3 regions of the Proteiniphilum sp. UBA5463 genome follow, and region 3 is predicted to be linked to each of the others. Evidence: riboswitches for the same ligand, from Rfam matches in the RefSeq annotation. Region 3 holds a riboswitch; each other region holds the start of a gene.

Region 1 (2,613 bases), on a different contig from region 3:
ATGGAGTGGTTCCATTCGCTTCTTTTCGAGGATGGTATTGCCCATACCGTCCTGCTATACGCGTTGACGATATCTGCGGGAGTGGCATTAGGAAAGATCAGGATCTTCGGTATCTCCCTAGGTGTGACATTTGTACTGATCACCGCCGGAGCAGCGGCCGAAGCCGTCACGGCGTTTCTGGGAGAAACAACGGAGCTGGACTGGAAAGAATTGGACAAGGTGCTGATCTCACACCGGATCGTCGTCACGACGGTTCCGCTACTGCTCACAGAATGCGTGGCCAGAAAAATGCTCCACTTGGATTATTTTACCTTGACGGGATTGTTGTCGGGAAGCATGACCGATCCTCCGGCATTGGCTTACTCCAACTCCATAGCGGGAAACGATCCCCCGGCAGTGGCTTATTCTACCGTTTACCCGCTGACCATGTTCCTCTGGGTGATCTCGGCGCAGATATTGATATTGATCTTGATGTTTCTGTAATCCGTTTTAAAAAAGTAACCCGTGCAGGCAATTATCTTTGGCTTATTTATCCTCCACTGAATTTTTATTATTCACCAAAACGAACAACTTTTAATCTTATTAATCAATGCAAATTTCCTGCTAAAATATATAATAAATTAATAATCAAATGTATAGGATTTCAAATCATAACTGTTGATAACTTTTTAGGAAAACATTATTGTTTTTTCAAAAAAGTAAATCTACCTTTGTGACAACATCTGGTTTTTATTTATAGTCGTCTTTTATAAATAAAATGAAAAGGGAATGCTGTGAAAATCAGCAACAGTTCCCGCTGCTGTAAGCTCCTTTTATGTGCTGAACAAACATCTTCATAGCCACTGTTCCGATAAGCAGGAACGGGAAGGCGTTCAGACACGGGAGTAAGTCAGAAGACCTGCCAGGTGCGTTATACACTTTTTGATCTCTTTCGGGTAAAAAGACAGTCGAAATATTGATATACACATAATATCCATATTGTTTTAGACTATTGGACATGAGGTTTTCAGACTAATAGACTGAAGGACTGCCCCACTCCCAACATTTTAAAATTCAATAATCAAAAAGTCTTACAATCTATTTATCTAACTATTTAACGGTCTAAAAAAATGGGTAACAATGAAATTCAGATTGTGAAACGCGACGGGAAACGGGTGCTATTTTCCCTCAAAAAAATTGAAAATGCCATTGCGAAAGCATTTTTGTCGGTAGGTTCGTTTGCTACAGAAGAGGACTTCACTACTCTCCTTGCCCACCTTCATATTTCTGACGGAATGACTGTGGAAGAGATCCAGAACCAGGTGGAGACAGCATTGATGCGGGAAAGATACTTTGCTGTTGCAAAATCATACATGCTCTACCGGCAGAAACATACCGAAACACGTGAGATCCAGAGCAAGATGAACTTCCTGATGAGCTATTGCAACGCTCAGAATGCTGCCACGGGAAGCAAGTTCGATTCCAATGCCAATGTAGAGAAGAAAAACATTGCCACACTCATCGGCGAGCTACCCAAAAAGAACTTCATTGACCTGAATAGGAAGATGATAACAGACAGGATGAAGGAGATGTACGGGAAGGAGCTTGCCGACAAATACATCGGCATGCTGAAAGAACATTTCATTTATAAAAACGACGAAACCAGCCTGGCCAACTACTGCGCCAGCATTACCATGTATCCCTGGCTGCTGAACGGCACCCTGTCTGTCGGGGGCAACTCCACCCCACCCACCAACCTGAAATCGTTCTGCGGCGGATTCATCAATATGGTATTCATTGTATCGAGCATGCTTAGTGGTGCCTGCGCCACTCCTGAGTTTCTGATGTACCTTGATTATTTTATCCGGAAAGAGTATGGCGACAACTATTTTTTACATACCACAGAGGTAGTAGATCTGTCAAGACGAAGGCGTACACTCGACAAGGTAATTACCGACTGTTTCGAACAGATAGTCTACTCCATCAACCAGCCCACAGGAGCACGCAATTTCCAGGCTGTCTTCTGGAACATTTCCTATTACGACAGGTACTACTTCGAAAGCCTGTTCGGCGAGTTCCGGTTCCCCGATGGCTCACGCCCCGTATGGGAATCGCTCAGTTGGTTGCAGAAACGCTTTATGAAATGGTTTAACAAGGAACGCACCAAAACCGTACTTACTTTTCCGGTGGAAACGATGGCATTGCTCTCGCGGGAAGAGGATGTGATTGATACAGAATATGCCGATTTTACCGCCGAAATGTATGCTGAAGGACACTCTTTCTTTACCTATATGAGCGACAATGCCGACTCGTTATCGAGCTGCTGCCGCCTGCGCAACGAGATTCAGGACAACGGGTTCAGCTACACCTTAGGTGCGGGTGGAGTATCCACCGGTTCCAAAAGCGTGCTCACCATCAACCTTAACCGCTGTGTTCAGTTTGCAAAACGTACGGGACAACCCTATGGTACTTTCCTTGAAGAGGTGGTGGATTTGACACACAAGGTGCAGATCGCCTATAATGAAAACCTGAAGATGTTCCAACAAAAAGGGATGCTGCCATTGTTCGACGCTGGATACATCAACCTCGGACGCCAATACCTTACAATCGGCGTAAATGGATTAGTGGAAGCAG
Region 2 (15,809 bases), on a different contig from region 3:
ACTACAGTTACGACGCCACGGAATACATCCGTGCCGAACTGGGAAAAATTTACCTGCGCAGCGGGCTTACGGTACTTATACTGCTGCTTTTCGTGCTGCTCATAACCCGAAACGTGCGCTACCTGTTTCTTATTGCCGTTACGCTGGCAATCAACCTCGCCGTTGCCGTTATTTTTTATTACTTCTTCGGGTTGGAGATTCAGCTCTACTCGCTGGTGGGAATTACTATTTCACTCAGCCTGATTATCGACAATACCATTATTATGACCGACCACCTGATGCACCGAGGTAACCGGAACGCCTTTATGCCCATACTGGCGGCAACGATGACCACGGTGGGTGCGTTGGGCATCATCTTTTTCCTGGACGAGAAGATACGTCTCAACTTGCAGGATTTTGCCGCAGTGGTGATGATCAACCTCTGCGTATCACTTTTGGTAGCGCTCTTTTTTGTGCCGGCAATGGTGGAAAAGATCAATCTGAAAAAACGCGAACCGATGAAAAGACGGGGGCTTCTCCGCCGCCTGCCCATCCGTCCGCGCTGTCTGACGGTACACTTCAACCGTTTTTACAGCTGGATGATCCGCATCCTTTCAAAATACAAATGGATTCCGTTCACGGCGATTGTGTTGATTTTTGGATTACCGGTATTTCTGCTTCCCGACAAAATCGAAAAGAAAACCAGATTCGCGGAACGGTACAACAGGATTTTCGACAATTCCACCTACAAGGAGAAAGTAAAACCGGTTGTAAACAAAGCCCTGGGTGGTACGTTGCGCCTGTTTTCGGAAAAAGTGTATCAAGGAAGTTACTTCACACGAAGCGAAGAGGTGGTGCTTACCATCACCGCTTCGATGCCCAACGGAACCACATTGCCGCAGATGAACGCCCTTATCGAAAAGATGGAACGATACCTGAGCGGGTTCCCCGAAATACGTCAGTTTCAGACCGATATACCCAACGCACGCAGGGCATCCATCCGGGTATTTTTCAACAGGGAATCGGAACGGAGCGGTTTTCCGTACCAACTTAAAAGCAGTGTCATTACCAAAGCCTTGGAATTGGGTGGCGGAAGTTGGGGCGTTTACGGTTTGCAAGATCAAGGTTTCAGCAACGATGTTACCGAATTTGCCGGAAGTTACCGCGTGAAACTATACGGCTACAACTACGACGAATTAACGTCATGGGCGGATACACTCAAGAACCGTCTGTTGAACTATCGTCGTATCAAGGAGGTGCTGATTAATTCCAATTTCTCGTGGTACAAGGATGACTACCGCGAGTTCTCTTTCGATTTGAACAAGCAGCGGCTGGCTTCCGAAGGCTTTATGCCGGGTGAACTGTTTGCCTCGCTGCAACCCGTTTTTGCCAAAGACGTGTGGGCAGGCTCCTTGGTCATAGACGGCGAAAGGGAGGATATCAAACTGGCAAGCCGCCAGAGCAGGGATTACGATATCTGGGCGCTGCAATACATCGCCCATAACCTGGGCAACCGGATGTATCGGTTGGACGAACTGGCGGATATTTCCAAAGGACAGGCTCCGCAGGAAGTGGGCAAGGAAAACCAGCAGTATCGTTTGGCGGTGCAGTTCGATTACATCGGCGCCAACACGCAGGCCGGGCGCGTGCTCGACCGCGAAGTGGAAGCGCTCAACAAAATCCTGCCGATGGGATATACCGCAGAGAAAGAAGAGAGCGGATGGGGTTGGGGTAAGAAAGACAACAGGCAGTATTGGCTGATTGGCTTGCTGATCGTGATCATCTTCTTCACCACATCGGTATTGTTCAACAGCATCAAGCAGCCACTGGCGGTTATTTTTGTGATTCCTGTTTCCTTTATCGGGGTGTTTCTTACGTTTTACTGGTTCAAACTGAACTTTGACCAGGGCGGCTTCGCGTCGTTTATCCTGCTCTCGGGCATTACCGTGAATGCGAGTATTTACATTCTGAATGACTTTAACCGGATTCGTCGCGAACGTCCGGGACTTTCATCGCTGAAAGCCTACATCAAGGCGTGGAACTCCAAAATTATTCCGATTTTCCTTACGGTGGTTTCCACGATGCTGGGGTTTATTCCGTTTATGGTGGGCACAACCAGGGAAGCGTTCTGGTTTCCGCTGGCCGCTGGCACAATCGGCGGGCTGGCCATGTCGATCATCGGGATATTTTTGTTTTTGCCGTTGATGGTGGTGGGGAGGAAGAAATGATTTGGGATTTGGAATTTACGATTTTAAGTCGCTGAAAGAGATAAACATAATTCAAAATAACACAAATATGAAAAACTTTACAACTGATGTTCAACGGTTTTGCTTGATGTGTCTTTTATTGACATCGCAAACCGGTTGTTCCAATAAACAATACAACCCAACTGATAAAAATAGATGTAACGAAAAATTACCCTGAAAAAAACTGTACATTCAGAACATAGCGGATGTTGAATATGTATCGCTTGAAACCGATGATAACTTGTTGTTTTCCTATCTTTTGGGCATAAGCGATCATTTTATTGTTTGTGGAAACCACGTTGACAACAGCTTTGTCTTTTTCGACCGGAAAACAGGAAAGCCCGCAAGTAAAATAAGAAAGATGTGTCTTTACCTCAACTAAAACCTTCTGTGGGCAAATTGTGGGCAAATAAAAAATCAGGAACTTTAGATTTTATCTTAAGTTCCTGATTATCAAGTGGGCGTTGACGGATTCGAACCGCCGACCCTCTGCTTGTAAGGCAGATGCTCTGAACCAGCTGAGCTAAACGCCCGATTACTTTTTTGCTTTTGTCCGCGCCCGGAGGTTGCTTTCTGAAAAAGTGATGCAAAGATAGGCTGTTTTTATTTTGCAACAAAATTTTTTGCAAATATTTTTATCAAAATTTTTAAGACTCTATAATTATCCGTATTTTTGTACCGTAAATGTAAAGGGCTATCTTTTTTAGAAGAAGCACAAAATCAATGAAGCAATGGTGAATGAGCAGAAAAGTGATTTCCCGCCATTCGTAAAACCGATAATAATCCGCATCACGCACAAAAAATGAACTTAAACCAACTGACAGCCATTTCGCCAATAGACGGCAGATACTGGGATAAAACCAAAGAGCTTGGAGCTTTTTTCTCTGAATATTCACTTATAAGATATCGTGTGAAGGTAGAAGTGGAGTATTTTATTGCACTTTGTGAATTGGGGATCTCTCCACTTGACAAGGTGGATAGCTGTGTGTTTGCTGATTTAAGAGATTTGTATGAAAATTTCAGCGAAGAGGATGCATCAAAGATCAAGGATATTGAAAAGATTACCAACCACGATGTAAAAGCAGTTGAATATTTCCTGAAGGAAAAGTTTGATGTGTTGGGTTTGTCGGAACACAAAGAGTTTATCCATTTCGGATTAACATCGCAGGATATTAATAATACTGCAACACCAATGATGTGGCAGGATGCATTGCAAACGACTACCATCCCCGCCATGGAGTCGCTTATATCGCAGATGAATGCTCTTGCTGATGAGTGGAAGGAGATACCGATGCTGGCACGCACACACGGGCAGCCGGCATCGCCTACACGCTTGGGAAAAGAGATAAAGGTATTCTCTTATCGTCTGTCTAACCAGCTGGAGGCTCTGAAAAAGATTCCTGCAAAAGCAAAATTCGGAGGGGCCACAGGTAATTTTAATGCCCACAAAGTGGCATATCCGGAAATAGACTGGAAGAGATTTGCGGAAAAATTCCTTCAGCAGAAGCTGAGCCTGCATAGAGAAGAATATACCACCCAGATATCTAATTACGATGCTTTCGCGGCATCTTTCGATGCATTGAAAAGGATCCACACAATCCTTATCGATTTTAACCGTGATATGTGGCAATATATCTCAATGGAATATTTTAAACAGAAAATAAAGGAGGGTGAGGTGGGATCATCAGCCATGCCACACAAGGTAAATCCAATAGATTTTGAAAACGCCGAAGGGAACCTGGGTATTGCCAATGCTCTACTTGAACATCTGGCAGCCAAACTCCCAGTTTCACGATTACAGAGGGATCTTACCGATTCTACTGTTATCCGTAATACAGGTGTACCTCTTGCGCATGGGTTAATTGCCATTAAAAGTACAACAAAAGGGCTGAATAAATTGTTATTAAACAGAGAGGCAATCGACAGAGACCTTGATAATAACTGGGCAGTGGTTGCCGAAGGAATTCAAACAATATTACGACGTGAAGGATACCCGAAACCCTATGAGGCATTGAAGGCCCTTACCAGAACCAATGTGCACATTACGCGCGAAAGCATCGCGCAGTTTATTGAATCACTTAATGTTAGTAGCCGGATAAAGGAAGAACTAATGGAAATAACGCCACAAAATTATACGGGAATTTAAAATTTGAAAAGTAAATAATTATTGTATGAAAGTCCAATTCCGGTAGTTTTTATATGAAGGCCGGCAGTGTTTTAGGAAAATTAAAAAAACCGTGAGGTTTCATCAGTAAAACAAAAAAGTAATAAGAGTAACATGACAACAAACAACGAAGAATCGCGTCCGAAACGAAGTTATCACAGCGCGAGCAATGAGAGACACGCTTCTCCAAACAGAAATTACAACAATGAGCGAAGAACACAGGAGGGTTATACCACCTCAGAGAGGCCCTACAATCAGAATTATGGAAATCCCCAACAGGGAAATACTGATGGAGGAGTGAGAAAACGCCGCCCGAGAGTAGGTGAACGCATACAGTCGCAGCAGAGAGGAGCAGGGGGAAACTACCCCAATCGCAACAGGGGAAATCAAGGCCAGGGTGCATATCAGCAACAACCGGTGAGACCGGGAGCAAAAAAGCTCAAAAAGAAAAAACCGTTCAAACAGATTAAATATAAAGAGAATGCCGACCCCAACGCACCTATCCGTTTGAACAAGTATTTAGCCAATGCCGGAGTTTGCTCACGAAGAGAGGCAGATGAGTTTATTCAGGCCGGAGTAGTGAAAGTGAACGGTCAGGTGGTTACGGAACTGGGTACCAAGATTACACGTGCCGATGAGGTGGTGTTCCACAATCAGCCGGTACAACTTGAAAGCAAGGTATACGTGCTTTTGAATAAACCGAAAGGGTTTGTAACTACAACCGATGATCCTGAAAACCGTAAGACGGTTATGGAGCTTGTGAAAAGCGCCTGCTCAGAACGTATTTATCCGGTGGGCCGGCTAGACAGGGCTACAACAGGTGTGTTACTGCTGACCAACGATGGAGACCTTGCATCTAAATTAACACATCCTAAATATGAAAAACGGAAGATCTATCAGGTATGGCTCGATAAGCCCGTAGCTATGGAGCATATGCAGATGATAGCGGATGGCATTGAGCTGGAAGACGGAGAGATCCATGCCGATGCAATCAGTTACGTGACAGAAGAGGATTTATCACAGGTGGGAATTGAAATACACTCTGGGAAAAACCGTGTCGTGCGACGCATTTTCGAAAAATTAGGTTATAGGGTGATGAAACTCGATAGGGTATATTTTGCCGGACTGACCAAGAAAAAATTGTCGCGCGGTAAATGGCGTTACCTGACAGAACAAGAGGTTAACATGCTTCGTATGGGGGCATTTGATTAACAAAACAGTTTCTTTGCACCTTCCCGGGAATGCAGTGGGTAAAAATAGTTGCCTTTGAATGCGCCTGGAAAGAATGATTTGCAAAAACAAAAACGGAATCAGAAAAATCTGATCACCGAAAGAATGATAATAATCCTGCATCCGCATAAAAATGTGGATAAATTATAAATATGCAAACAGAACAGTCTCTTGGATAGAGATATTGTGTTGATTATGAAACAACTAAAGCGAACAAAGATTTCGGAAGCCTTACGGCTTAAAAACTTCGGTGAAGAAGTAAACGTAAAAGGGTGGGTGCGTACCCGCAGAGGAAACAAAAACGTTGGATTTATTGCTCTTAACGACGGCTCGACAATTAATAACATACAGTTAGTCATTAATATAGCCGATTTTGGTGAAGAGTTTCTTAAGCCTATAACTACCGGTGCATGCCTCAATATAAACGGAAAGTTAGTGGAGTCGCGGGGACAGGGGCAGTCGGTGGAAATTCAGGTTGAGGAAATTGAAATTTATGGTTCTGCAGATCCTGTAGCCTATCCACTGCAGAAAAAAGGGCACACCTTGGAATTCCTGCGTGAAATAGCTCATCTGCGCCCTCGTACGAATACTTTCGGTGCCATTTTCAGGATGCGTCACCATATGTCGTACGCCATACATAAATATTTCAACGACAACGGTTTCTATTATTTCCACACACCCATCATTACCGCATCAGATGCTGAAGGTGCAGGTTCAATGTTCGAGGTTTCTACACTGGATATAAATAATCCGCCACGCGATGAAGAGGGGAAAGTGGACTTCACTCAGGATTTTTTTGGCCGTCAGACCAACCTTACCGTTTCCGGACAATTAGAGGGTGAGCTGGGTGCTATGGCATTGGGTGCAATATACACCTTTGGCCCCACCTTTCGTGCCGAAAACTCAAATACACCGCGTCACCTGGCTGAGTTCTGGATGATTGAGCCGGAAGTAGCCTTTTACAATATCGATGATAATATGGATCTGGCAGAAGATTTTCTGAAATACCTTATCCGGTATGCTCTGGATAACTGTATGGAGGATATAGAGTTTCTGACAAAGATGTATGACAAAGAATTGACAAGCCGGCTGAAATTTGTTCTGGAAAATGATTTTGTAAGGCTCAAATATACTGAGGGAGTAAAGATACTGGAAGAGTCAGGACAAAAATTCCAATATCCGGTTTTTTGGGGGGCTGATCTTCAGTCCGAGCATGAGCGTTATCTGGTAGAGAAGCATTTCAAACGGCCGGTTATCCTGACCGACTACCCGAGGGAGATAAAATCGTTCTACATGAAACAGAACGATGATGGAAAAACAGTTCGCGCCATGGATGTGCTCTTCCCGAAAATTGGAGAGATTATAGGAGGATCGGAACGCGAGACCGATTACGATAAGCTTATGAGCCGTGTGAATGAGACCGGTATGAATACTGAACCAATCTGGTGGTATCTGGAAACCCGCAAGTTTGGTACAGCCCCGCATTCCGGCTTCGGCCTTGGTTTTGAACGGTTGATGCTATTCGTAACCGGAATGACCAATATTCGCGATGTGATCCCGTTCCCGCGTACACCGAAAAACGCGGAATTTTAAGATTGATTAATAAATAAAATATCCATCGTGGCACCTTTCATTATCTGACATGAAAATCAGAATAAGGAGGGTGCCTGTTGGTGATGGATCTAAAAAAAATAGATGAAGAATATACGTAATTTTTGCATTATTGCACACATCGACCACGGCAAAAGCACGTTGGCAGACCGTTTGCTTGAGTATACCAAAACTGTTGAAGGAAAAGACCTGCAGGCGCAGGTATTAGACAGCATGGACCTCGAGCGCGAACGGGGTATTACCATTAAAAGCCACGCCATACAGATGGATTACGTACACGAAGGGGAATCCTATTCGCTCAACCTGATTGATACTCCGGGACATGTGGATTTCTCGTACGAGGTGTCGCGTTCCATTGCTGCCTGTGAAGGGGCTTTGCTGGTGGTTGACGCTGCACAGGGAATACAGGCACAGACCATCTCGAATGTATATATGGCCATAGAACACGATCTGGAGATTATTCCTGTTTTAAATAAAATTGATCTGGAGAGCGCCATGCCTGAAGAGGTGGAAGATCAGATAATTCAACTTCTTGGTATTCCACGTGAAGATATAATTCGCGCAAGCGGTAAAACCGGCGTTGGCATTGATAATATCCTTAAAGCTATTATTGAGCGCGTTCCGGCACCACAGGGAGATCCTGAGGCACCGCTACAGGCATTGATCTTCGACTCGGTATTTAATTCGTTCCGAGGAATTATTGCCTATTACAAGGTTGTAAATGGAAGTATCAAGAAGGGCGATTCGGTGAAATTTATTAATACTGGAAAAGAGTATGATGCCGACGAGGTGGGAATACTAAGGCTCAGCATGGTCCCTAAAGAAGAGGTGCGCTGTGGCAATGTAGGTTATATCATTTCAGGCATAAAAACATCGAAAGAGGTAAAGGTGGGTGATACCATCACTCACGTAAAACGACCTGCGGCAAAAGCTATAGAAGGGTTTGAAGAGGTGAAGCCGATGGTTTTTGCGGGAGTCTATCCTATTGATACCGAAGATTTTGAGAACCTGCGCTCTTCACTCGAAAAGCTGCAGCTGAACGATGCTTCGCTCACTTTCCAGCCAGAGTCGTCGGTCGCCCTGGGATTCGGTTTCAGATGTGGTTTCCTGGGATTGCTACATATGGAAATTATACAGGAACGACTCGACCGGGAATTTAACATGGATGTGATTACAACGGTACCGAACGTTTCATACCGTGTCTATGACAAGAAAGGGGTGATGAAGGAAGTACACAATCCAAGCGGCTTGCCTGACCCCACACTTATCGATCATATCGAGGAGCCTTTTATTCGTGCCTCGGTGATAACCAATACTACTTATATTGGCCCTATTATGACGCTCTGTCTGGGGAAAAGAGGTATTCTGGTAAAACAGGACTATATTTCAGGCGACCGGGTGGAGATAATTTACGATTTGCCATTGGGTGAGATTGTAATCGACTTTTATGATAAACTGAAGAGTATTTCTAAAGGATATGCATCTTTTGATTACCATATGCATGACTATCGCCCATCGAAACTGGTTAAGCTTGACATACTTCTCAATGGTGAACCGGTGGATGCGCTCTCAACGCTTACACACTCCGACAATGCTCAGTCCTTTGGACGGCGTATGTGTGAGAAACTGAAGGAGCTGATTCCACGGCAGCAGTTTGATATTGCCATTCAGGCAGCTATCGGGGCAAAGATTATTGCCCGTGAGACAGTGAAAGCCGTACGTAAAGATGTGACAGCCAAATGTTATGGTGGTGATATCTCGAGGAAGCGAAAATTGCTGGAAAAGCAGAAAGAAGGGAAAAAGCGCATGAAGCAAGTAGGGAACGTGGAGGTGCCGCAGAAAGCGTTTCTTGCAGTGCTTAAACTGGATTAAAAAATATAGTATCTGGTTTAAGCCTGGTTTTCGAAGCGTTAATCAACAAAAGCACGGGTATTAATAATATAGTATTTGGTTTTGACAGGAATCGGAACTGCGAGCAGAACGAGGATCATAACCGATACCAGGAAGAGGATCGGAACCGCGAGCTCAGATTGGAAGTATAAATAAAAGGCGCTCCAATCACTTGGAGCACCTTTTTCTAAAAATAATAAAAAAGTAGAGAGAATGCAGCCTAGCGACTGCATTTTTTTATTCACTTATAACCGCTGTAATATCATCAATACAAAAATAAGAAGGAGTATTCATTCCCCAGTCTCCGTTATCGGTGGAGGAGAGTTCAAAATGAACACTTTTCACTTCTCCAAGCCCCATGAGATCAACCCATTTCCATTGATTAAGCAGTTCTGACTTGCCGTTACGGAAATCGGCCAGGTAAAACTCCACTGCCTGCGTGTCATTCCCCGCTTTATCTTTTCCCTTGATCTTGAGTTTAAACCAGTCGCCTTCCCCGAATTTTTTAGCAAATTGGTCCCCATTTTTCATGGAGAAATAGGCGTAGGTACTGTTGGTAACATACATTCCCTTAACCCTGCAGGAAGTGCCTCCTTTGAAAGAAATTACAGCAGGATTATAATCTGTACTGTTTGCCGTAAGGTAAACTTTTCCTGTATATGCTTTTCCGGTGATGGCACTATTGTTAGCATAACTTGCAGTTGTGACATCACTTTTATTAGTGTACATGAATCCACTCCAGGAAGAATCGGAAAAATAGTTGTCAAAAACGAAAAGATTATCCGCACCGCTGAACTGGTTTTTCCATATGGGACCATAATCGCCGGGAATTTCGGTTCCCGACTTGTCTCCGGTCCACTCGGTTTCGACTCCAGTTAGCTTGTTTTCCAGATCAACAACTTTTGTAACGGTTACATCATCATTCTCGCATGAAACCATCAGAAGAGAGAAAAGAGAAATTAAATAAAACAGGTTTTTTTTCATTTTGATACAATTAATTGGTTCAACTTTAGCATGTGTTGCTCTTAGAGCTTAATAGTTCTACATTGTATGTTTAGCTATACACCCATCGCATTAACACATGCGAAAGTTCAGTTATTTGATTATTTGACATATAAAAATATACTGTATTTCCTGTAATGATTACTTAGTTGAACAGGCATTACAATTGTTTGGCATATTAAAATCTACTGTTGTTGGAGCAGGTGCAGATCAATTACTCCACTTACTTCGGTGGAAGACTCTCCAATGCGTCCATTAAATTGGTTCACACCCGTATATATTTTAACAAAATCTATTCCGTCAAGATGTACTTTCTTACGGTTTGTATCTACAGCCCAGTCTATATCGAACTGAGCTCCTGAGCTGTTGTTAGGCATATTGTCGGCATAACCCCAGTCGTAAGAGTGCAAGGTGTAAGTATCGTTATCAACAGTGTTGTTGTCGGGAAGCCTTGTCCCGATAAACTGCATTTTATCACTGTCTATCCATTGCGGGTAATAACTTTGCTGGTGAAAGGTAGTCTTATAAACATAACCCTCGCCATTTACGTTAGCGGTCCATTTGATATAGGCTGCATCAGTCACGTAAAAGAGCGATGGGTGAGGGACAGGAGTTTTATTTTCATCGGGCCTGTAGTAAGTGATTTCATAATTGTGTATGGTTTTCTCATTGTCATGTTCGCTTCCGGCAAGTTCGTACCATGGGTCATCGGGTTTCCCGTTTTTGTTGATGTCGGCAGATACCATCACAATACCCGGTTCACTATTGCCGGCGTAAGCATTTCCCAGTACTGCAAAATCGGCTTTACCAGGCACATTTTCAATGGTATGATCAAACCCCACTACTACATAACCGCCAAACCCGCCCAGCGATATCAGCCCACCTCTGTCACCGGCGATTTTTTCTTCGGCTTTTTTCGCCATTGTTTCGAATGTATCGCCTTCCTTATATTCCGGCAGTTTGTTCACAAACTGGCCCGGAGCAGGCATATACTCAAACACGCGGGTGAGATAGGGAGAGTGTTTTATTCCGGGGCCTTCTCCCTCATCAGTCACATCTCCTTCACTGCTGCAACCCACTGGCAGAAGAATAAAGAAAAGGAGAAAGAAAAATTGAAAAAGCTGCCTTTGTTTTGTCATAAGAATAATTTGATTTTTTTATTATTGCATATAAACCTTTGCCATTCCTAATATCTATAAGGATGGAGCAATTAGTTCGATTTTGTTTATCTTCTCTTGGGGAGTAAAGCAAAATGCGCGGGAATATCTCCCGTTTGTATGCTCCATCGCTTTTTCCCTTTCCGGTTGAAACAATACAGAAATCCCGGATTAATATAATCTCCCGCATCAGTTATGTAGATATCTTTTGTTTCGGGATGTACCATTATACCGTAGGGAGTCTCAAATTGCCTCTCAGTACCGTCTGTAATGAAATGCGTATTTATAACTTCACGGGTAGTTGTATTAATGATGGTGAAATTGAACTTATTCACATTTGATGCTGCTCTCTCTTCAATACCAAAAAGATACAGTGAATCACCATCTATCTGAAAATTATTGACAGAAAGTAAAACAGAATCGCTTACTATCTGCTTTTGCCGGTCGATAAAAAACAACCTGGAAGAATTGCCCCGATGATCACCACGTGAGGTGACCCACAGGTTACCTCTTTTATCTGCTTTGATCAGGTGAAGATTGCAGCTCACATCAATACGTTTTTCTTCTTTAAATGTCGCAATATCTATCACAGAAACGGTTCTCTCATAGTTTGCACTTTTTCCTGCTCCCTTGTAACCGCCGGAATTTGCTACATAAATCTTACCGTGAGAAATGGCAATTCCATCAGGCTGATATCCTACAACACATCTTTCTTCAACTTGCAGCGTCGCTGTATCAACCCTAGCCACATAGCCTCTTTGTTTATATTCGGGATCTATCTCGATAGGGCCTGCATAAGATGTAACGTAAGCATACCTTTCGTAGAAGGCAATGTACCTGCAGTTGGGAATATCCGCCTGCCCGATTCTTTTTGCCGTATGTGCATCCATCACCTCAATTTTATTGGATGCGTTAATGACAGCGTACAAGCGGTTACCATAAAGCTTAATGTCATTACCAACATCACCCAGCTCTTTTGGAACGGATGGATTCTGTACGGCGTAGATATTACGATTGTAGCTTCCGGAAACAAAGTCGTAATAATCTAGCGTTGCTTTGTTACTCCCCATATTTCCCTCATTCAACAGGTAAAAGCCGGCAAACCGGCCGGCTCCTGAGGCCCCGGGATCGGTAACGACAGCCTCAGAGAGCAGCAGCTCCACATCTTTTCGGCAAGAAGCAACAAGCATCGCAAAAACCAAAAGTGATAGTATGATAATCTGTTTCTTCATATTTCCACTGTCAGTGTAATTCTATAGTTTCTTTTTGGCATTGGGTAGTTCAGAACCACCTCATAATCCTGACTGAACATATTATTCACTTCTAAAGAGAGTTTTCCGTTGAATTGTTTCCGGGTGAATGAGCGGGCCAGCGATAAGTCGCTCGTGTACCAGGGTTGTTCATAATTCTCACGTATATTGGCTGAGGAACGGTAACGCTCGCCTACATAGATAAAACTGTAGTTCAGATGCCACAGGCGATGACTAAGAGTAGCAACCACAGAACCGCTATGCCACGGGATGTAAGCAATTTGTCCGCCATAAGTAATCTTTTCCAGCTCCTTGTTTGTCCGGCGTGTAAGATCCTGTGCCTGCTGCCAGGTATAGTTAAGCTTTATGTTCAGGAGCCATTCTTTATTGAGCATTGAAACCGTTGAAACAGCAATATCTAACCCTTTTATCTCCACATTCCCCACATTCATCATCATCCAGCGGTACATTCCATTTCCTTTAGGTACCGCGATAATCTTGTTGGTAACCAGGTTGAAATAGCCATCGGCCTGAATATCCCAATGCCGGATAATACCGTATGTGTAGCTTTTGGTATACTGTACGCCAATATTGTATTGACGGGTATCTTCAGGTTCGAGGAAAATGTCCCCGATATCTGTATAAAAGAGATCGTTGAATGTAGGCATCCGGAATATATGTTTATAGAAAGCCCTGAGATTCAAGTCATGCAGAAAGTAAGGTTTGTATGAGACAAACAAGGCAGGGGTAAACCGCTGTATGTTTGGGCCGTTGTCCGGTGCTGAGGTTTCTGTTTCTGTATGGCCACTGATAAATGTGCCTAAAATGCTTCCCTGCATCTTCACCTTTCCAAGATCAACAGCAGTAGCAGCAGCAACCAGGTAAGTGCAACGCGAAGGCTGCACAAAACCATCGAGCTCGGAGCGTAGACCGTTCCATTGTAAATCGGCAGCCAGTGAAATATCCCAGTTCTTCAGAGGTTTATATTTGTTTACCAGAGAGAGATATGCCTCCTGCTGAGTGAAGGTGTTGTCGATATATATCAGAGTGGTATCGGGATTCAGGTAACGCATATGGTCATTAGCGTATTTTCCATTTATCAGTATATCATATTTCGATGATACCGATTTTTGGAAAGTCCCCTGAGTGAAGAAATTACGGTCCCATTGCCTTTGAGAGCGTTTCCATACGTTATTGACAATAGCACCGGGTATACCTCTTTCAGAAGTGTAGAAATAAGTTTTCAGGTTCCAGTTACCTCCCGGAACAAAACCATGCAGTCCTGTTTCCAGTCGCCATGCATCAACATCACCGTTTTGCCGTATAGCTGTGGTATCGTAAACTGCTTCTTTTGTGACAGGGTGAACACGCTTGTACCGGTACTCGTATTTACCGTTTGCATGCACCCACTCCGCATTGAAATAGCCGGCGAGCGCCGATGCAATTTTTTGTTCCCATAATAACGATGGGTTCAAAAGCCCGAACGATCCGGTACGTAAAATTCCTCTCAGATTGTACTGTTTTCCTTTTTTAAAGCGCGGGTAGCGTGTACGGAGATAGATGCTTCCTGATGAGCCGAAATCTTTGGCGGATTGAAAAATCTCACTTTTCTGTCCATTATAAAGTGTGATCGATTCAATATTATCAAGTGAGAATTTTCCGAGATCTATCTGTCCGTTTTGTGCATTCCCGAGCTGAATGCCATCGTAAAATACGCCCATATGGTTTGTACCCATACTACGTATATCTACTGTCTTTAATCCACCGATGCCGCCATAGTCTTTTATCTGTACACCCGAAAAATAGCGGATGGCATCGGCAACAGACAGGCTGCTTAATCCTTTCAGTTCCTCTCCCGAAAGCTTTTGTGCAGGAATGATTTCGCGAGAGGACTTAGCGGTCACAATAATTTCAGGCAGTTGTTGCAGGCTGTCAGTATTATACTGAGCATAGATAGGGCTATGAATCACCAATAAGGCAGCAAGAAAACAAAAAAGCGCTATTTTTATAAATGAGTACATTTACCGAATTTTATCCGGCGAAATAAATGCATCAACGAAAGCACGTTTAACAAAAAAACCAGAAGAAAAGTATGATCTGAAAGTCGTGTCGTTTGCAAGCCTTTTTCCCCGAAAGCCGTTTAACTTTTTTGAAACGCCGGCAGGTCTTCTGACTTACTCCTGTGTCTGAACGCCTTCCCATTCCGGTCTTTCGGAACAGTGGTCATAGAGATGTTTGTTCAGCACATATATGGAGTTCACAGCAGCGGGCCTGTTCAGGATTTGCACCTGATTCCCTTTTAATCACTCATTCGGTGATAATCACAAATAAGTGAAACCGTTGTTTCGCGACAAAGATATAGAAAAATTTCCAATATTTCTTTTTTTATGTAAGAAAACAAATAAACACGTCAACAACCTGAAATGTCTTTGAAATTAAAAAAAAAAGTAGAAAATATAAATAATTTATAAATAACAGGTTTGTGTTTATGTTTGCACAGAGTAGGGCTATGACTGCATGCGGAAGGTAATATCGATAATATCCTCTTTACTGATTCGATACAACCTCTGATTGGTCGTTTTTTTGCTTAACCCTCCCAGCGCTTCCAGATAGGGGCCTGTTTTCACATAATCAAAACGACCGGCAGCCATAGGATGCAGGTTGCTGTTTCCTGAATACCAGGCCGTTTTGAGCCATTCTCCCCAATTCATCCGGATATAGTATGCCAGCCGGCATACTTCTTCGGCATGAGCATCGCCCCCCATAAAACAGATGCAGGTGATTGAATGCTCATAGAGCTGCAGCAGCCGCGAAATGGCCTCTTCGTTCAGTTCTTCACCTATGTCTTGCTGCAGGTGGGGACTGTGACACCCCTTGCAGCGGTGTGGACAACCCGACAGGTTGACGGCTAACGTCACCTCATCGGGAATTTCCTGAAAAACGATATCATAGTCTGTGTATTTAAGCATAAAAATTATCTTATGGTTGAAATATTAGCTTTTCTGTAATACCTTTATGGCATCTCATTCTCAAACATAGCTTTGGTATGCTTGAGACTAATGTACAGCCTTAATAAATAATAGGTTCCTCTTTAGTCTTCTCTGTTATGTCCGGCTTTCCGTAATGTCTTCTTTCCGCTTCCGCCTGCCGAGCAGCCGAGAAGTTGCTCACTCTCTTCATATAACCGATAATGCGTGTGAGGTAATCCACATTCCGGGAGCCACACTGGGGGCATTCCTTCAGGTAACGCTTGTCGATGGCACCACAATCGTTGCATACA
Region 3 (12,015 bases):
CTTGTTGGCTACCCACGTACTGAAAAACTCATCTCCCTGCATGACGGCAACCACTTTTTTTAACGGAGGAACAACGGTGATATTTTCGGCCATTGATTGTTTGGCAGCCTGTAAGTAAGTATCCAGGTCGTTGCCGCAATAAAATCCTGTGTGTACAAGTTCTCCTTGTTCATTGTAGGCCATTACCACCTGGATATATACATCCGGCAAGCGGTTCATAAATTCGTTCTCGGCTTTATTGAAACAATGCCTCAGGGGCGTCACCAGCGAACCCAGGTTATTCTCAATACCGTAGCAGGCCGCCGCCATATGCGAGGCACAAATGGTGTCCTTACCGCCCAGTCCGATGAAATAGTTCTTGTTGTGGTTGGCAAATCCCAATACTTCGTGCGGTACCACATGCCCTACATTGATGATCATATCCCAGGGTTCTTCCATCACATACCGGTTTATGGAGATAGGAATATCCCAATCGGCACAGCCTCCGGTGATTTTTTCCACGTAGTTCCCCGGCACGATGCCCAACCGTTTGCCGTCGCGGAGCCAATCGTGTTTCAGTATTTTGTTTTCGGGGATATTCCCGAACATCCATCGGTTTTGCTCGACGGTATGGGGAACATGCTGTCCCAATGTGGGAATTACATATACATCAGCCATCGGTTCAAAAAAATGATACAATATTTCGGTCATCCAACCGGCCCCGCTGTGGGCACGCGTAATATCCGGAGGAAGTAATAAAACCCGTTTCGGATTTTTGCAAACACGGATTAAACATTCGTTTGCACTTTTTACAACAAGAGCTTCCATCTCCTTCCTGCCAATCTCTTTTTTCCTTTCAAAAAACCAAGCCATAATCAATTTTGTTTAGTGAATCACATAATTAAAACACTCCGCTAAAATTAGCTAATTTCCTACCACGCCATGACTCAAACATACTTGGCTTTGACCGCACTATTTAACGCAAATAAATTGCTTCGCTTGTGTTTAAGCGCATAGATATTTGAAGTAGCAAGGCGAAATTACTAAATGATCGGAAAAGAAACAAAGGCATATCACGCATTTCTACTTTCAAAAAACGGCCCAATGGATGGATTGATGAAATATAATGAGAAATAGGCTTGTCTTACGTATCCTTCCTCTCCCAATTTTGAGGGTGTATACGCAGCCCGGGAAACCACGAAAGCGATATTTCGAATAACCCGAAGAGGGCCGTCGAATATACCAAGTCGCCCAACACCGTGTTTTTAAAGAACGGGATTCCCGCCGCATAGCAGGCTGAAAGACCGGCTGCGGTTTTGGGATACATTGTTGTGGAAAACCACACGCCGAAGTTGGAGACCAAAAAGAAGATGATGGACGCGCCCAAAGCAGAGAACAGCAAGCGGGGAACACGCACTTTGCGCAGCGTGAATGTACCCATCAGCACGATAAGGGCAAAAGCGCCGTAGGTGAACAGAGAGCCGGAGTAGAACCAGACAAACCGGTCGAAATATTGCGCGTAAACCACATTGTTCAGGATTAAATCGCTTATCCACATGGCCGCGATAGGCACTAAATACGCCCACCCTTTGCGGGTGTAATACGTCGCCCCGAAAAGAGCCATGCCGCCAATGGGCGCGAAGTTGGCGGGGTGGGGGATCAGGCGGCTGAATGCCGCAAGGAGAATTATCACCGTTATGACGGAAAAACGAAGGGTTAATTTTTTGTTGTTCATATTATTTGTGAGTTTTGGCTGTTGGTGTAGGCAATCAGCCATCGGCTTTGCGCGAACCTATTGAGCCGTTGGTTTAAATTAGTTGTTTGACGAATACTTGTTTTTCAATATCCCGGTTTGTGAAAAAACCGCTTACCAATGTGAGATATTCGGGGAGCACACCGTTGCAGCTCCACTTCATTTTAATAACTACGGTTTCACATATCGCCCGGCTTTCAGGTCTTCGAAAGTGGGATTGTACGCATTATCGTGAACGGTATTGCCGTTCCATTTCTTTTCGGTGATAGATCCTGATTCTACCGCTTTTTTCAGTCCGGAAAAGTCGGTCAGAAACTTACAAAACTTGATCTCTAATTTTTCCACCGAAGTGAGCGCTGCGAGAAAACTTAAATCGGTTAGTTTCTCATTTTGCCAACCCGACCAGGATCCGCCAACTTCTAAATTCCCCACCGATGTAAGTTTAGGCAGATAAACGGCCTCTAAAAATTTTCCAAACAGACTTAGTTTGCCTATGACTTTTTCCAAATTTGGGAACGACATAGAAGCCAACTCGTTGGATGAAATGGATATCTCACCAGCCTCCAGTAGGTTCTCTCCCGAAACAGCGGTTACATTACTATACGAGGATAAGCTGTTGCTTATTTTCTTAAGAGATGCAGGCAATACTATTTCTGTAATTCCCGGTGCATTTTGTACTCGGAAATTTTCACACTCTTCCAACCCTGTTATCAGGGGAAGTTGCGTTATGGAAGGATCGGATGCAAAATTAAGTTCGAGTGTTTTTTGAATCAGCTTAGGCAGTTTAATTTTGGTAACATCTGCAAGAGATCCGACAAACTCCACCGATCCGTTTATGGTAACCCCCGATAAATCTATTTCACCCTTATGCGGTATTTTATAAATCCGTATATTTCCAATCAATTTTAAATGCGATAATAACGGGTCGATAGAAGTGATTTTGGGGCATTCCGAAATTCCCATATATTGGTTAACTTCCTCAAGCATGGTTGTTGAAATGTTCTCAAGGTTCGGACAATTACTGATAGTTATCCTGTCATTAACCGATTTTAAAAGGGCGATTTTTAAGTCCTTTAACTCTTCGCACCTTTCCACATTTATTTTATTGGCCGTTTTCATCAATCCCATATTTAAGAGGGACACCATTTTTAGATTGGCAATATTGACGTCTCCGGCGTTTTCCAATTTTTCCAAATCAATCGTTTCTAAATTCAACAGATTTTTTATATCTAATTTTTTACAACTCTGCAGGTTTGGAAAGGATATCTCTTTAATCGTTGACACGTCCACTTCCGACCATCCCTCTTTTCCGGAGAAAGACATTTGCCCGGCCCTTTCTAATCTAGGGGCGGAAAATTCTGCCAGTTGGGTAGATTTAACCGTTATGTTTCCAGCTGAAGTAAGAGCATCAAACGAAATTTTGGAGATGTTGTTGGAACGAGAGATAAAATCTTCAAACAGATATTGCAGGTTGGGCAAAACAATCTCTTTAAGTTGCTTTGGCTCGCCGTTGACCATAATTCCGCCTACCGATCTCAAATTTTGCAGCGGTTTCAAGTCTCCTTTAAAGGTGGGGTTCACAATCAATTTGTATTTTATCTCGTTCAGCAGATTCAGAGCATCGATATTGGATATGGAGTCCGTCCCTTTTTCAGCGCCGATAATTAGATTACCGTTTATGATATTGATTTTTTTCTTTGCAAACACATCCACCTCCTCATCGGTTTGTAAAAAGACGTTATCGCCCAAAACCACATCCTCTTTCAATATTTTTACCTTATAGTCGCGTTTCGTTCCGTTATACGATGTTACCGTTAGTCTTTGTTCGCCGCTCCACTCTTTTATCGTCTCGGGTTTGGGATCAATCGTCGCTAACTCGCTGAGCATATATTTTGCCGTAAGTTTGTCCATCTCTAAATTCTTCGGCATTGATACCTCTATGACATTGTCTGTGATTTTTCCCTCATATACCATTTTGTCCGCACTCTGCAGTGAAAATTCCAAAAAGTAGTTATCCAACCCTTCGAAAGGCTCTTTGGTACATCCGGAAAAAAGCAAAGTGCCTATAATGACAGCCCCAAAACTCTGTTTTATTGTTTTCATCTTTTTATTCTGTTTTTTATTGTTTTACGTAGTGTCCGGCCTGTAAATCTTGAAAAGTCGGATTATAGCCGTTATTGGCAATACTGAAATTCCTGTTCCAAATCTCTTTTGTTATTGAGCCGTTGGTGATTGCTTTTTTTAAGAATGAGTAATCATTAAAATTACTGATATTTTTAAGTGTCAGAAATTCAATTTTTTCAAGAGAAGATAGCCCATTCAGATGGGTCAACTTCTCGTTTTTATCTTTCCAGTCACTTATTGATAGGGTATTTATCTCTTGCAGCATCGGACATTCGATTGTTTTCAAAGAGAACATTTGAACGCAATTGAGTTTATTTAACTTAGTTAGCTTTGCAAAAGATATGCTTTCCCAATGTTTACTATTTCTATCCTCTCTAATCCATAATTCTTTGGCTTCTTTTAGGTCGGGAGCCGAAAAACTTTTCAGATTCATACTGTTTTTGATAAATATTGAACCCGATTCCAATCCCGTTAAAACCCAATCTTGAGGCTCTGACAGGATTAGGTTACTGATTTCAATTTTTTGTTCTACCTCTTTTAAACCGGATATCCGGATCGGTTTTTTACGAGGAGCATTCGTGTCCCCTCCAACGTATAACTCTTTCATTACCTCCGGCACAATAATCTCTTCCAAGTTGTTGCACTGATCCAACAGAACTTGTTCCACGCCCGTTTTGCTGACATCCACAACTCCTTCGCAAAGCACGAAAGTCATTGAGAGTTCAGAGAGATTAGTCAGGTTTCTAAAAATCGGTGATATGTCTTTTAGTGATGGGAGGTTGTTAGTAATCAATTTACCGTCAATACTGTTGATGTTAGCCATATCTTCAACAGAAGTTATTGGTATGGAACGGAGTTCCAAATTTCCCTTTACTGTTTTTAAGTTTTTGAGAGATATATTTTTAAGATTATTATTGTTGACGATAAACAGGTCACCCGTTTCTGTTAATGAGGGAAAGAGGGCTGAAGTGATTTTTGAATTATTGATGTTCAGGTTGCCTCCTACCCGGGTTAAATTATTCAACTTTAACCCAACCAGCTCGGGCCCTTTAATGATTAAATCTCCGCGAATTTCCTTCAATTTCGAGAGGTCCAAGGTTGTGAGCGATGGCACTTCCTGCAAAATAATGGAGTTGAGTGTCTCTTCCAGCTCTCTTAGTTTTAAAATGCCGAGGGAGCTGCCGCTTATCTTTATATCTCCTCCTCGCTTAAGTATCGGCAACTGTAAATCCGTGAGCTTGTTGGAGGAGATGAACAGCTTACTGTCTACTGTCTCCAGCATGGGTAGAACTATTTGTTTTACACTGTGGCTGTTCACAAAGAGGTCCTGTCCAACCTTTTTTAAATTCTTTAACGTGATATCCGAAAGATACTTATTCGCATTAACGATAATAGACCCGGTCTCCTCAAGGTTTCTCAGCCCCGAGAGGTCTTTTCCTTTGTATGTGGAATTGATAATCAGCTTATATCCTACCTTTGTCACGTACGTTAACGCGTCTATATTACTGATGGAGTCCGTTCCCGTTTCATTTCCAATAATCAGATCACCCTCTACGGCTGTGATGTTTTTTTCGGCGAATGCTTTCACGTCGCCGTCGGTTGCCAATAAAACGGTTCCCTCCGCTTGCCCGAGTTGCCTCTTGATATGAATCACATAGATTCGTTTCACGCCGTTGTATGAAAAGACGTTGAACACCTGCTCATCGTTCCAGTTGGTTATTTTTTCGGGTTCGGGAAGGATAGTGGCATTTTCACTGAGAGTGTATGCGACTTTGGCGTTGTTCAGATCGGTCTCCACCGGCAGTGATATGATTATCTCACTGTTTTTCACCGCCCCTTTATACTCTTTCCCTCCGGTTGTTAAAGAGAAGGATAGCAAACGGTTATCCTCACCGTTAAAAGGGCTTTCGGTAGCACATGATAGGAGCATGACCGCAAAAAAACCCGCAAGTAATCCAATATATGTTTTTTTCATCTTCTGTTTTGTTTAAATTATTCTACTTGTATATCCACAAACTTGAATACCTCGGTGGAATTTTCACCCAACCAGCCGGCTTTCACGTTCAGCCCTGTTTGTACTTTAATAAAATCGATATATTCGAGATGAATCTTCTTTCCCTCGAAGGTAATGGCGTTGCTTATTTTAAAGTGGTTCGAGTTTGCCGCCGCCCCGTAGTTGATGTCGTCCGTAAGGCGGTCGATGGGACTGAAATTATCTGCATATCCCCAATCGAACTCCTTGTTAACCCAATAAGTGCCTTGCCCCGATTCATCTTCCGTTCTCGCTTCTAGTCGGGTTCCCCGCAGCGTATATGTATTCTCCTTTACCCAGTTGGGGTAATAGAACGGTTGTTGGTGAAATCCCAACCAATCCACTTCACCTTTTCCTCCCAGATTGTCTATCCACAAGGTGTTGGATTTTGGAATGGCAGGACGAAAGTAAGTCGCCTCGTAATCTTGGATTGTTCCCGGTTTGCCGGTCTCGCTCCCTTTCAGCTCATACCAGTTGTCGTCGGGCAAACCGTTTCCGTTCTCATCCTGCATCACCCACACGATACCCGGCTCGGAACTTCCTTTAAAGGAGTTTCCCATAATAGCGAAATCATATCCCGCTGCAGTCGTGGTGCTGAGGTTGGATTGGCTCCTATTTTTGATGCTGTGGTCGAATCCAACCACAATATATCCTCCGAATCCCCCTAAGGAGACATACGCCTTCTGCGCTAAACGACCTTCCGCGTATTGGCAGGCCTCCTCCATGGTGTTTGCGGTGTACCCCTCGTTCACGAACTGTCCCGGTGCCGGAAGAAATTCATAAACCTTTGTGGAGTAGGGTGAACTTCCCGGTTGGGCGGCCCGGAAATGTTGCTCCGGATTTACCGTGTTCACAACGATGGAGGCTTCGCCTTTTTTTCCGCCCTTTGTGGCGACCACTTTTATATTTGTTTTCCCAAGCGCCGAAGGCTTATAGACATATTTGTCAGAAGTTTGTGTTGGGTCTTCTTTCCCATTCACAAACCACTTGAATGTGACATTTTTGGTGCTCGACATATCAGGAATGAGCCGAATGGCTCTTCCCAACGATGCCGACTGTTCGGGATAAGCGAACGATAGGCTTAACGGCACCTCTTTAACCACCAATATCTGTATGAGGTATTCATCATCACCGTCATCATTCTCAGCTTTGAGAATGATGAAAAAGTTTCCCTCTTGTTGTGAGCTGAAGGCATATTCATCAGCCGTGGAAACCTCTTCCCCATCTATCTCCCAGCTTAACTTCAAGCCCTCTTTGTTGGCAATCTCCGGCTTGAAAACGTACTCTTCGCCTGTTTCCAAGATAAACCCGTCACCCGTTTCGTCCAAAGAAATGATGGGTGGAATCAAATCAGTAACTTCAACTTTCACCTCTATTTGCGCTGTCCCGTGTTCGGTGACGGTTTTAAATTTAAGGTAATACTCTCCCGTCTCTCTCTCTTTAAACAGGATATTTTTTTCTGTTCCTATTATTTTGCCATTAAGAGACCACGAATAAACCGTTCTCTCATCAACATTCTCCACTTTGGGCTCAATAAGCACGCTGCGGTTCGGTTTAACGGTAAACGTTGTTTTCTCCATTTCAATTGTTGGCGGAACAACGGTCTCTATATCGTGACATGACGTGAATGCCGCTATCAATACCGTAACCCCGATTAAAAAATAACTTCGTCTTTTCATGTTTTACATAAATTAATGATTATTAAATCTTTGTTCTATTCGAATAAAAAGGCAAAATGCCCGGGAATGTCTCCGGTATCCACTTTCCATTTCAACTTGCCGAATTTGTTGTAGCACAAAAGGGTTCCCGGCGTGACATAATCAATGGCATCGGTCACATAGATGTCTTTGGTAACGGGATTCACCTTCACTCCGTAGGGAATGACAATATCCTTGTCTGTGCCGTCTTTAATAAAGTTTCTCGACACTATTTCCTTGGTTTTTATATTCAATATACCGTAGGTAATGGTGTTTTTTTGAGTGTTGTGGCTCCACTCCACGGCATAGATGTAAGCCGAGTCTCCCACTATATCCAAGTTGCTGACCGCCATCTCGATGGTTTGAGTCACCTCCTCTCTGTCTAAGTCGATCACAAACAGCTTTGACGGTTCATTGTAGTAATCGCCCCTGCTGCTTACTATCAACTCATGGTAAGGGGTTTTTCGCAGGCGGTGCAAGTTGATGCCCACATCTATCTTTTTCTCTTCTTTAAATGTCTCCAAATCGATAACCGATACCGTGCGGTCGTAATTGGGAAACATATACCCTCCCGAGTTGGCAACGTATATCTTGTTGTTTGCGATTACTAACTCTTCGGGCTGGTAGCCTACATTTACCGTACGTAGCACCTCAAGTGTTGCGGTATCTATTTCGGCGACATAGCCCACGCGGGCGTTTTGGTCGAATTTTACCGGAGCCACGTAGGACGAGGCATACGCTTTTCCGTTGTGGAATTTAATATAGCGCACATTGGGTATTTCGATTTTACCGATATGTTTGGCGGTTTTGGCCTCCATCACTTCAATGTAATTGGATACATTGATGACCGCATACAGCTTGCTTCCATAAATTTGGATGTCGTTTCCCACATCCCCTAATTCTTTAACAATAAAGGGATTTGCCTCGGCATATATATTTCTGTGGTATATACCCGTTGCGAAGTCGAAATAATCGAGGCTAGCTTTGTTACTACCCATGTTTCCCTCGTTTAAGAGGTAAAAACCCTTTAAATTTCCCGTATTCTCTTCACCTAGGCTTGTTTGGGTTTGTGAAGAGTGGAGGATCTCATACTCTTCCCTGCATCCAAGAAGAATCAGCATGAGACTGATAAGTATGAATTTTTTTCTAGCCATATCCGCTTATATCATAAAAGTTACAGTTAGACGATAATTTCTTCCCGGCATCGGGTAATTGAGCACCACATCGTAGTGTTGATTCAACAGGTTGTTAATATCCAAAGCAGCCCGTAAACCTATTCTGCGGCAAACGGCGGAAAAATCTTTCCTGATACTTATATCACTTGTGTACCACGGTTGCATGTGGCTGTTTACATCGTTGTACTTGGCATTGTATCTCTCTCCGGTGTATATAAAACTGTAATTCACTCCCCAGTTTTTGTAGTCAGCCGAAAAGATGATTGAACCGCTATGGCGCGGGATATACACAATTTGGTGTTTATAGTTTTTCGCTTTTTCATCGGTTATGTCCAACGCCTGTTGATAAGTGTAATTCAGTCTCAAGGAGGCAAACAGCTCATTGATGGGTTCCACAGTCGTGTTTGTGTTTATCTCCATCCCTTTTATTTGCACTTTCCCTAAATTCAGCATCATCCAACGAAACATGTTACCTGCGGGAACAGCCACAATTTTATCGTCTATCTCATTATAATACACATCGGTTTGCAGATAGATCGTTTTAAAAACGGACTCTTTAGGCGATACGGTATAATTGAGACCAATGTTATATTGGGTGGCGTACTCGGGATTTAATACCGAATTTCCGATAAAGGTGTAATACAAGTCGTTAAAAGTGGGTATCCTGAATATTTTTTTATAGAAGCTTTGCAGGTATAATTGGTGCTGCTTGAATGGCTTAATGGAGAGGATAACCGCCGGAGTGTAGATGTCCTTTTTGGGAGCGGCTTTGTTCATCTTCACCTTCTCGCGGACAAATGTTCCGAGCAGGCTTGCCTGGAGGGTGAGCCTATCAAAAGAGAACTCTCCCGCGGCGGCGGTTAAGATTGTGTGACGCGTGGGGTTGGCGAAATTAACCAAGTTTGCCTTCATCTTATTCAATTGATAGTCGGCGGAGAGATTGAAGCGCAGCCATCTGGCAATTACGAACTTGTTGGCCGAGGAGATATAAAAATCGTGCTGCAGGTATTTATTGTCCACATATAACGGGCTTGTCCACTCGTTGTCAATATAACGCGTATAGTCGTTGGCATATTTCGCGTTTAATTTTAGACTGTATATGTTGTTGAACTTTTTCCTGAATTTGCTTTGAATGAAAAAGTTTTCATCGTGCAAGCGTTGCCCGTGTTCAAAAACATTCTTCACGATAGGACCGGGCAACCCTCTGTGCGATTTGTAAAAATAGCCGTGCAGATCCCATTCGCCATCGTTCAATGCTTTGTAAAGGGAGCTCTCTAATCGGCAGGCTTTGATGTCACCGTTTTTTCGGATGGCTACGGTATCGTATGCCACTGTCTTGTCTTCAAACACTCTTTTGTAACGAAAAGGATACTTCCCGTGTGAATAAATCCATTCGGCATTAAAGTTAAAGGCATAATCGGCAGGCAGTTTTTGTTCTATCAAGAGCGAGGGGTTGACAAGTCCGAACGACCCTGTTTTGAACGTGAAACGCGCATGGGTTCTCTTTCCCCTATCGAATGTGGGGCGTTTGGTCTGTAAATAGATCGTTCCCGCCGACCCGAAGTCTTTGGCAGGTTGAAAAATATCGCTCTTTTGTCCATTATACAAAGTGACTTGTTCTATATTATCCAATGAGAATTTACCCAAGTCTATTTGTCCGTTTTGTGCGTTCCCCAACTGAATCCCATCATAGAAAACGCCCATGTGGTTCGTACCCATACTGCGGATATTCACGGTTTTTAATCCCCCCAATCCTCCATAGTCTTTGATCTGCACGCCGGAAAAGTAGCGGATGGCATCGGCCACGGAAAAACTGCTTAGCTTTTTCAACTCCTTGCCCGATAGTTTTTGGCCGGGTATCACCTCTTTGGGAGCATCAGCCGTAACCACCACTTCGGGTAAGTGATGCAAACTGTCGAGTTTATTTTGAGCGAACGTTTTCCCTGCCGCAACCTGAAAACAGATTGCAGCAAAAAGAGTGGTTTTATTACATATATTCATCTTACCGAAAATTTAGCTTTCGGAAAGTGAGGTTTGGAAGTAGAGTTAACACACAATTGAAGTGTTCTTGTAAACAGAGTGACCCAAATAAAGAAAAACGGCTGTAACGCATGTTTGTTCTTCAAGCTCCAATCCCCGAAAGCTATTAAACGTCAATGAATTTGGCAGGTCTTCTGACTTACTCCCGTGTCTGAACGCCTTCCCATCCCCAGGGGGACAGTGGCAATTGAGGTATTTGTTCGGCACGTAAGCGGAGCTTACAGCAGCGGGTCTGTTCAGGATTTTCACCTGATTCCCTTTTCATTGTTCACTTCGAAGCCGTGTGAAGTGAGCAATACCAAAATTCTATGCAAAGTTAAAATTATATTTTTACATACGAAAAGGTTTAAGGTAAGATTTCCAGAAAATATATGGCACCTTTTTGACAGTCTTTTTGATTATCATTAAAATATTTTATCAGGTATTTAATGATAACAGTCCGGTAAAATAGTGCCGAGAAGCCATGTAATCCATTAATTAGCAGCTAAATAGATCTATCCAAAACTCAGTAGTACTTTTTACTATTGCCGCCTGCCTGGCTAAGGCACGTATAACATGCAATAGTTCAAGGCAGAGGAAGAGGAAGAGGAAGAGGAAGATCCATAATACCTTAAAATCCCTCTATCACTCCCGTATAAAAACCCTTAAGACACCTGTTATCATTAAGAGCCAGAGAATATTTAAGGTTACAGGTGCCAGCCCCGTCAAGAATGCGGATCTTAACATTTCCACTCTGGAAACCGTTTCTGCTTGAACGATTACCTGTATATAGGATATTGTCTGCTTTTCCCTTCACACTCCACTCACCTTTAGATAAAGGTATAGTGAAAAGGGTGTCTTTCATTGTTTCGGGAAAGGACAGTTCTATAAAAAAATTACTTTCGGACGAGTCGCCATTTGAATACAAATAAAATATAAACGAACCGTCGGATCTGATTGATTTTGAATTTCTGATAGGAATTTTCTGATCACCCAGAGTGAAATAATTATTGTTGCTTATTCCCATCTCTTCACCCAATTGGTCGCATGCTGTTACAAGCACTAAAAGGGCAGTCAATAATGTGCAAACAATTTTTTTCATAATTTAATTGCTTTTTTGTTTGTATGATAATTGTTTTTCAGTTTGCTACGTAATATTTTGAACATTTAATATAAATCAAACTCACGGAAGTAGTTTATTACAGAAAAATGCAATAAATGAATTTTGATATTCAA

The links. Region 3 has a riboswitch for cobalamin ahead of B3B27_RS11750 (TonB-dependent receptor). Riboswitches for the same ligand answer to the same signal wherever they lie in the genome.
Region 1: another riboswitch for cobalamin. It lies ahead of nrdD (anaerobic ribonucleoside-triphosphate reductase); the one in region 3 lies ahead of B3B27_RS11750 (TonB-dependent receptor).
Region 2: another riboswitch for cobalamin. It lies ahead of B3B27_RS05070 (TonB-dependent receptor); the one in region 3 lies ahead of B3B27_RS11750 (TonB-dependent receptor).

The regions. Positions count from the first base shown of each region.
Region 1 covers NZ_DIQL01000028.1:26,214-28,826, reverse strand. Annotated here, with positions in the region: gene B3B27_RS05085 (hypothetical protein) at 1-483, shown strand; cobalamin riboswitch at 707-920, shown strand; gene nrdD (anaerobic ribonucleoside-triphosphate reductase) at 1,110-2,613, shown strand, end outside.
Region 2 covers NZ_DIQL01000028.1:9,990-25,798, forward strand. Annotated here, with positions in the region: gene B3B27_RS05025 (efflux RND transporter permease subunit) at 1-2,207, shown strand, start outside; tRNA gene B3B27_RS05030 (tRNA-Val) at 2,684-2,758, opposite strand; gene purB (adenylosuccinate lyase) at 3,028-4,371, shown strand; gene B3B27_RS05040 (pseudouridine synthase) at 4,504-5,601, shown strand; gene asnS (asparagine--tRNA ligase) at 5,815-7,212, shown strand; gene lepA (translation elongation factor 4) at 7,315-9,102, shown strand; gene B3B27_RS05055 (DUF4465 domain-containing protein) at 9,358-10,104, opposite strand; gene B3B27_RS05060 (PKD domain-containing protein) at 10,308-11,261, opposite strand; gene B3B27_RS05065 (YncE family protein) at 11,348-12,511, opposite strand; gene B3B27_RS05070 (TonB-dependent receptor) at 12,508-14,550, opposite strand; cobalamin riboswitch at 14,672-14,886, opposite strand; gene nrdG (anaerobic ribonucleoside-triphosphate reductase activating protein) at 15,037-15,498, opposite strand; gene nrdD (anaerobic ribonucleoside-triphosphate reductase) at 15,599-15,809, opposite strand, start outside.
Region 3 covers NZ_DIQL01000063.1:2,889-14,903, forward strand. Annotated here, with positions in the region: gene B3B27_RS11720 (lactate racemase domain-containing protein) at 1-852, opposite strand, end outside; gene B3B27_RS11725 (DUF6580 family putative transport protein) at 1,124-1,714, opposite strand; gene B3B27_RS11730 (hypothetical protein) at 1,904-3,835, opposite strand; gene B3B27_RS11735 (hypothetical protein) at 3,852-5,831, opposite strand; gene B3B27_RS11740 (PKD-like domain-containing protein) at 5,849-7,567, opposite strand; gene B3B27_RS11745 (YncE family protein) at 7,603-8,739, opposite strand; gene B3B27_RS11750 (TonB-dependent receptor) at 8,746-10,761, opposite strand; cobalamin riboswitch at 10,908-11,118, opposite strand; gene B3B27_RS11755 (hypothetical protein) at 11,411-11,881, opposite strand.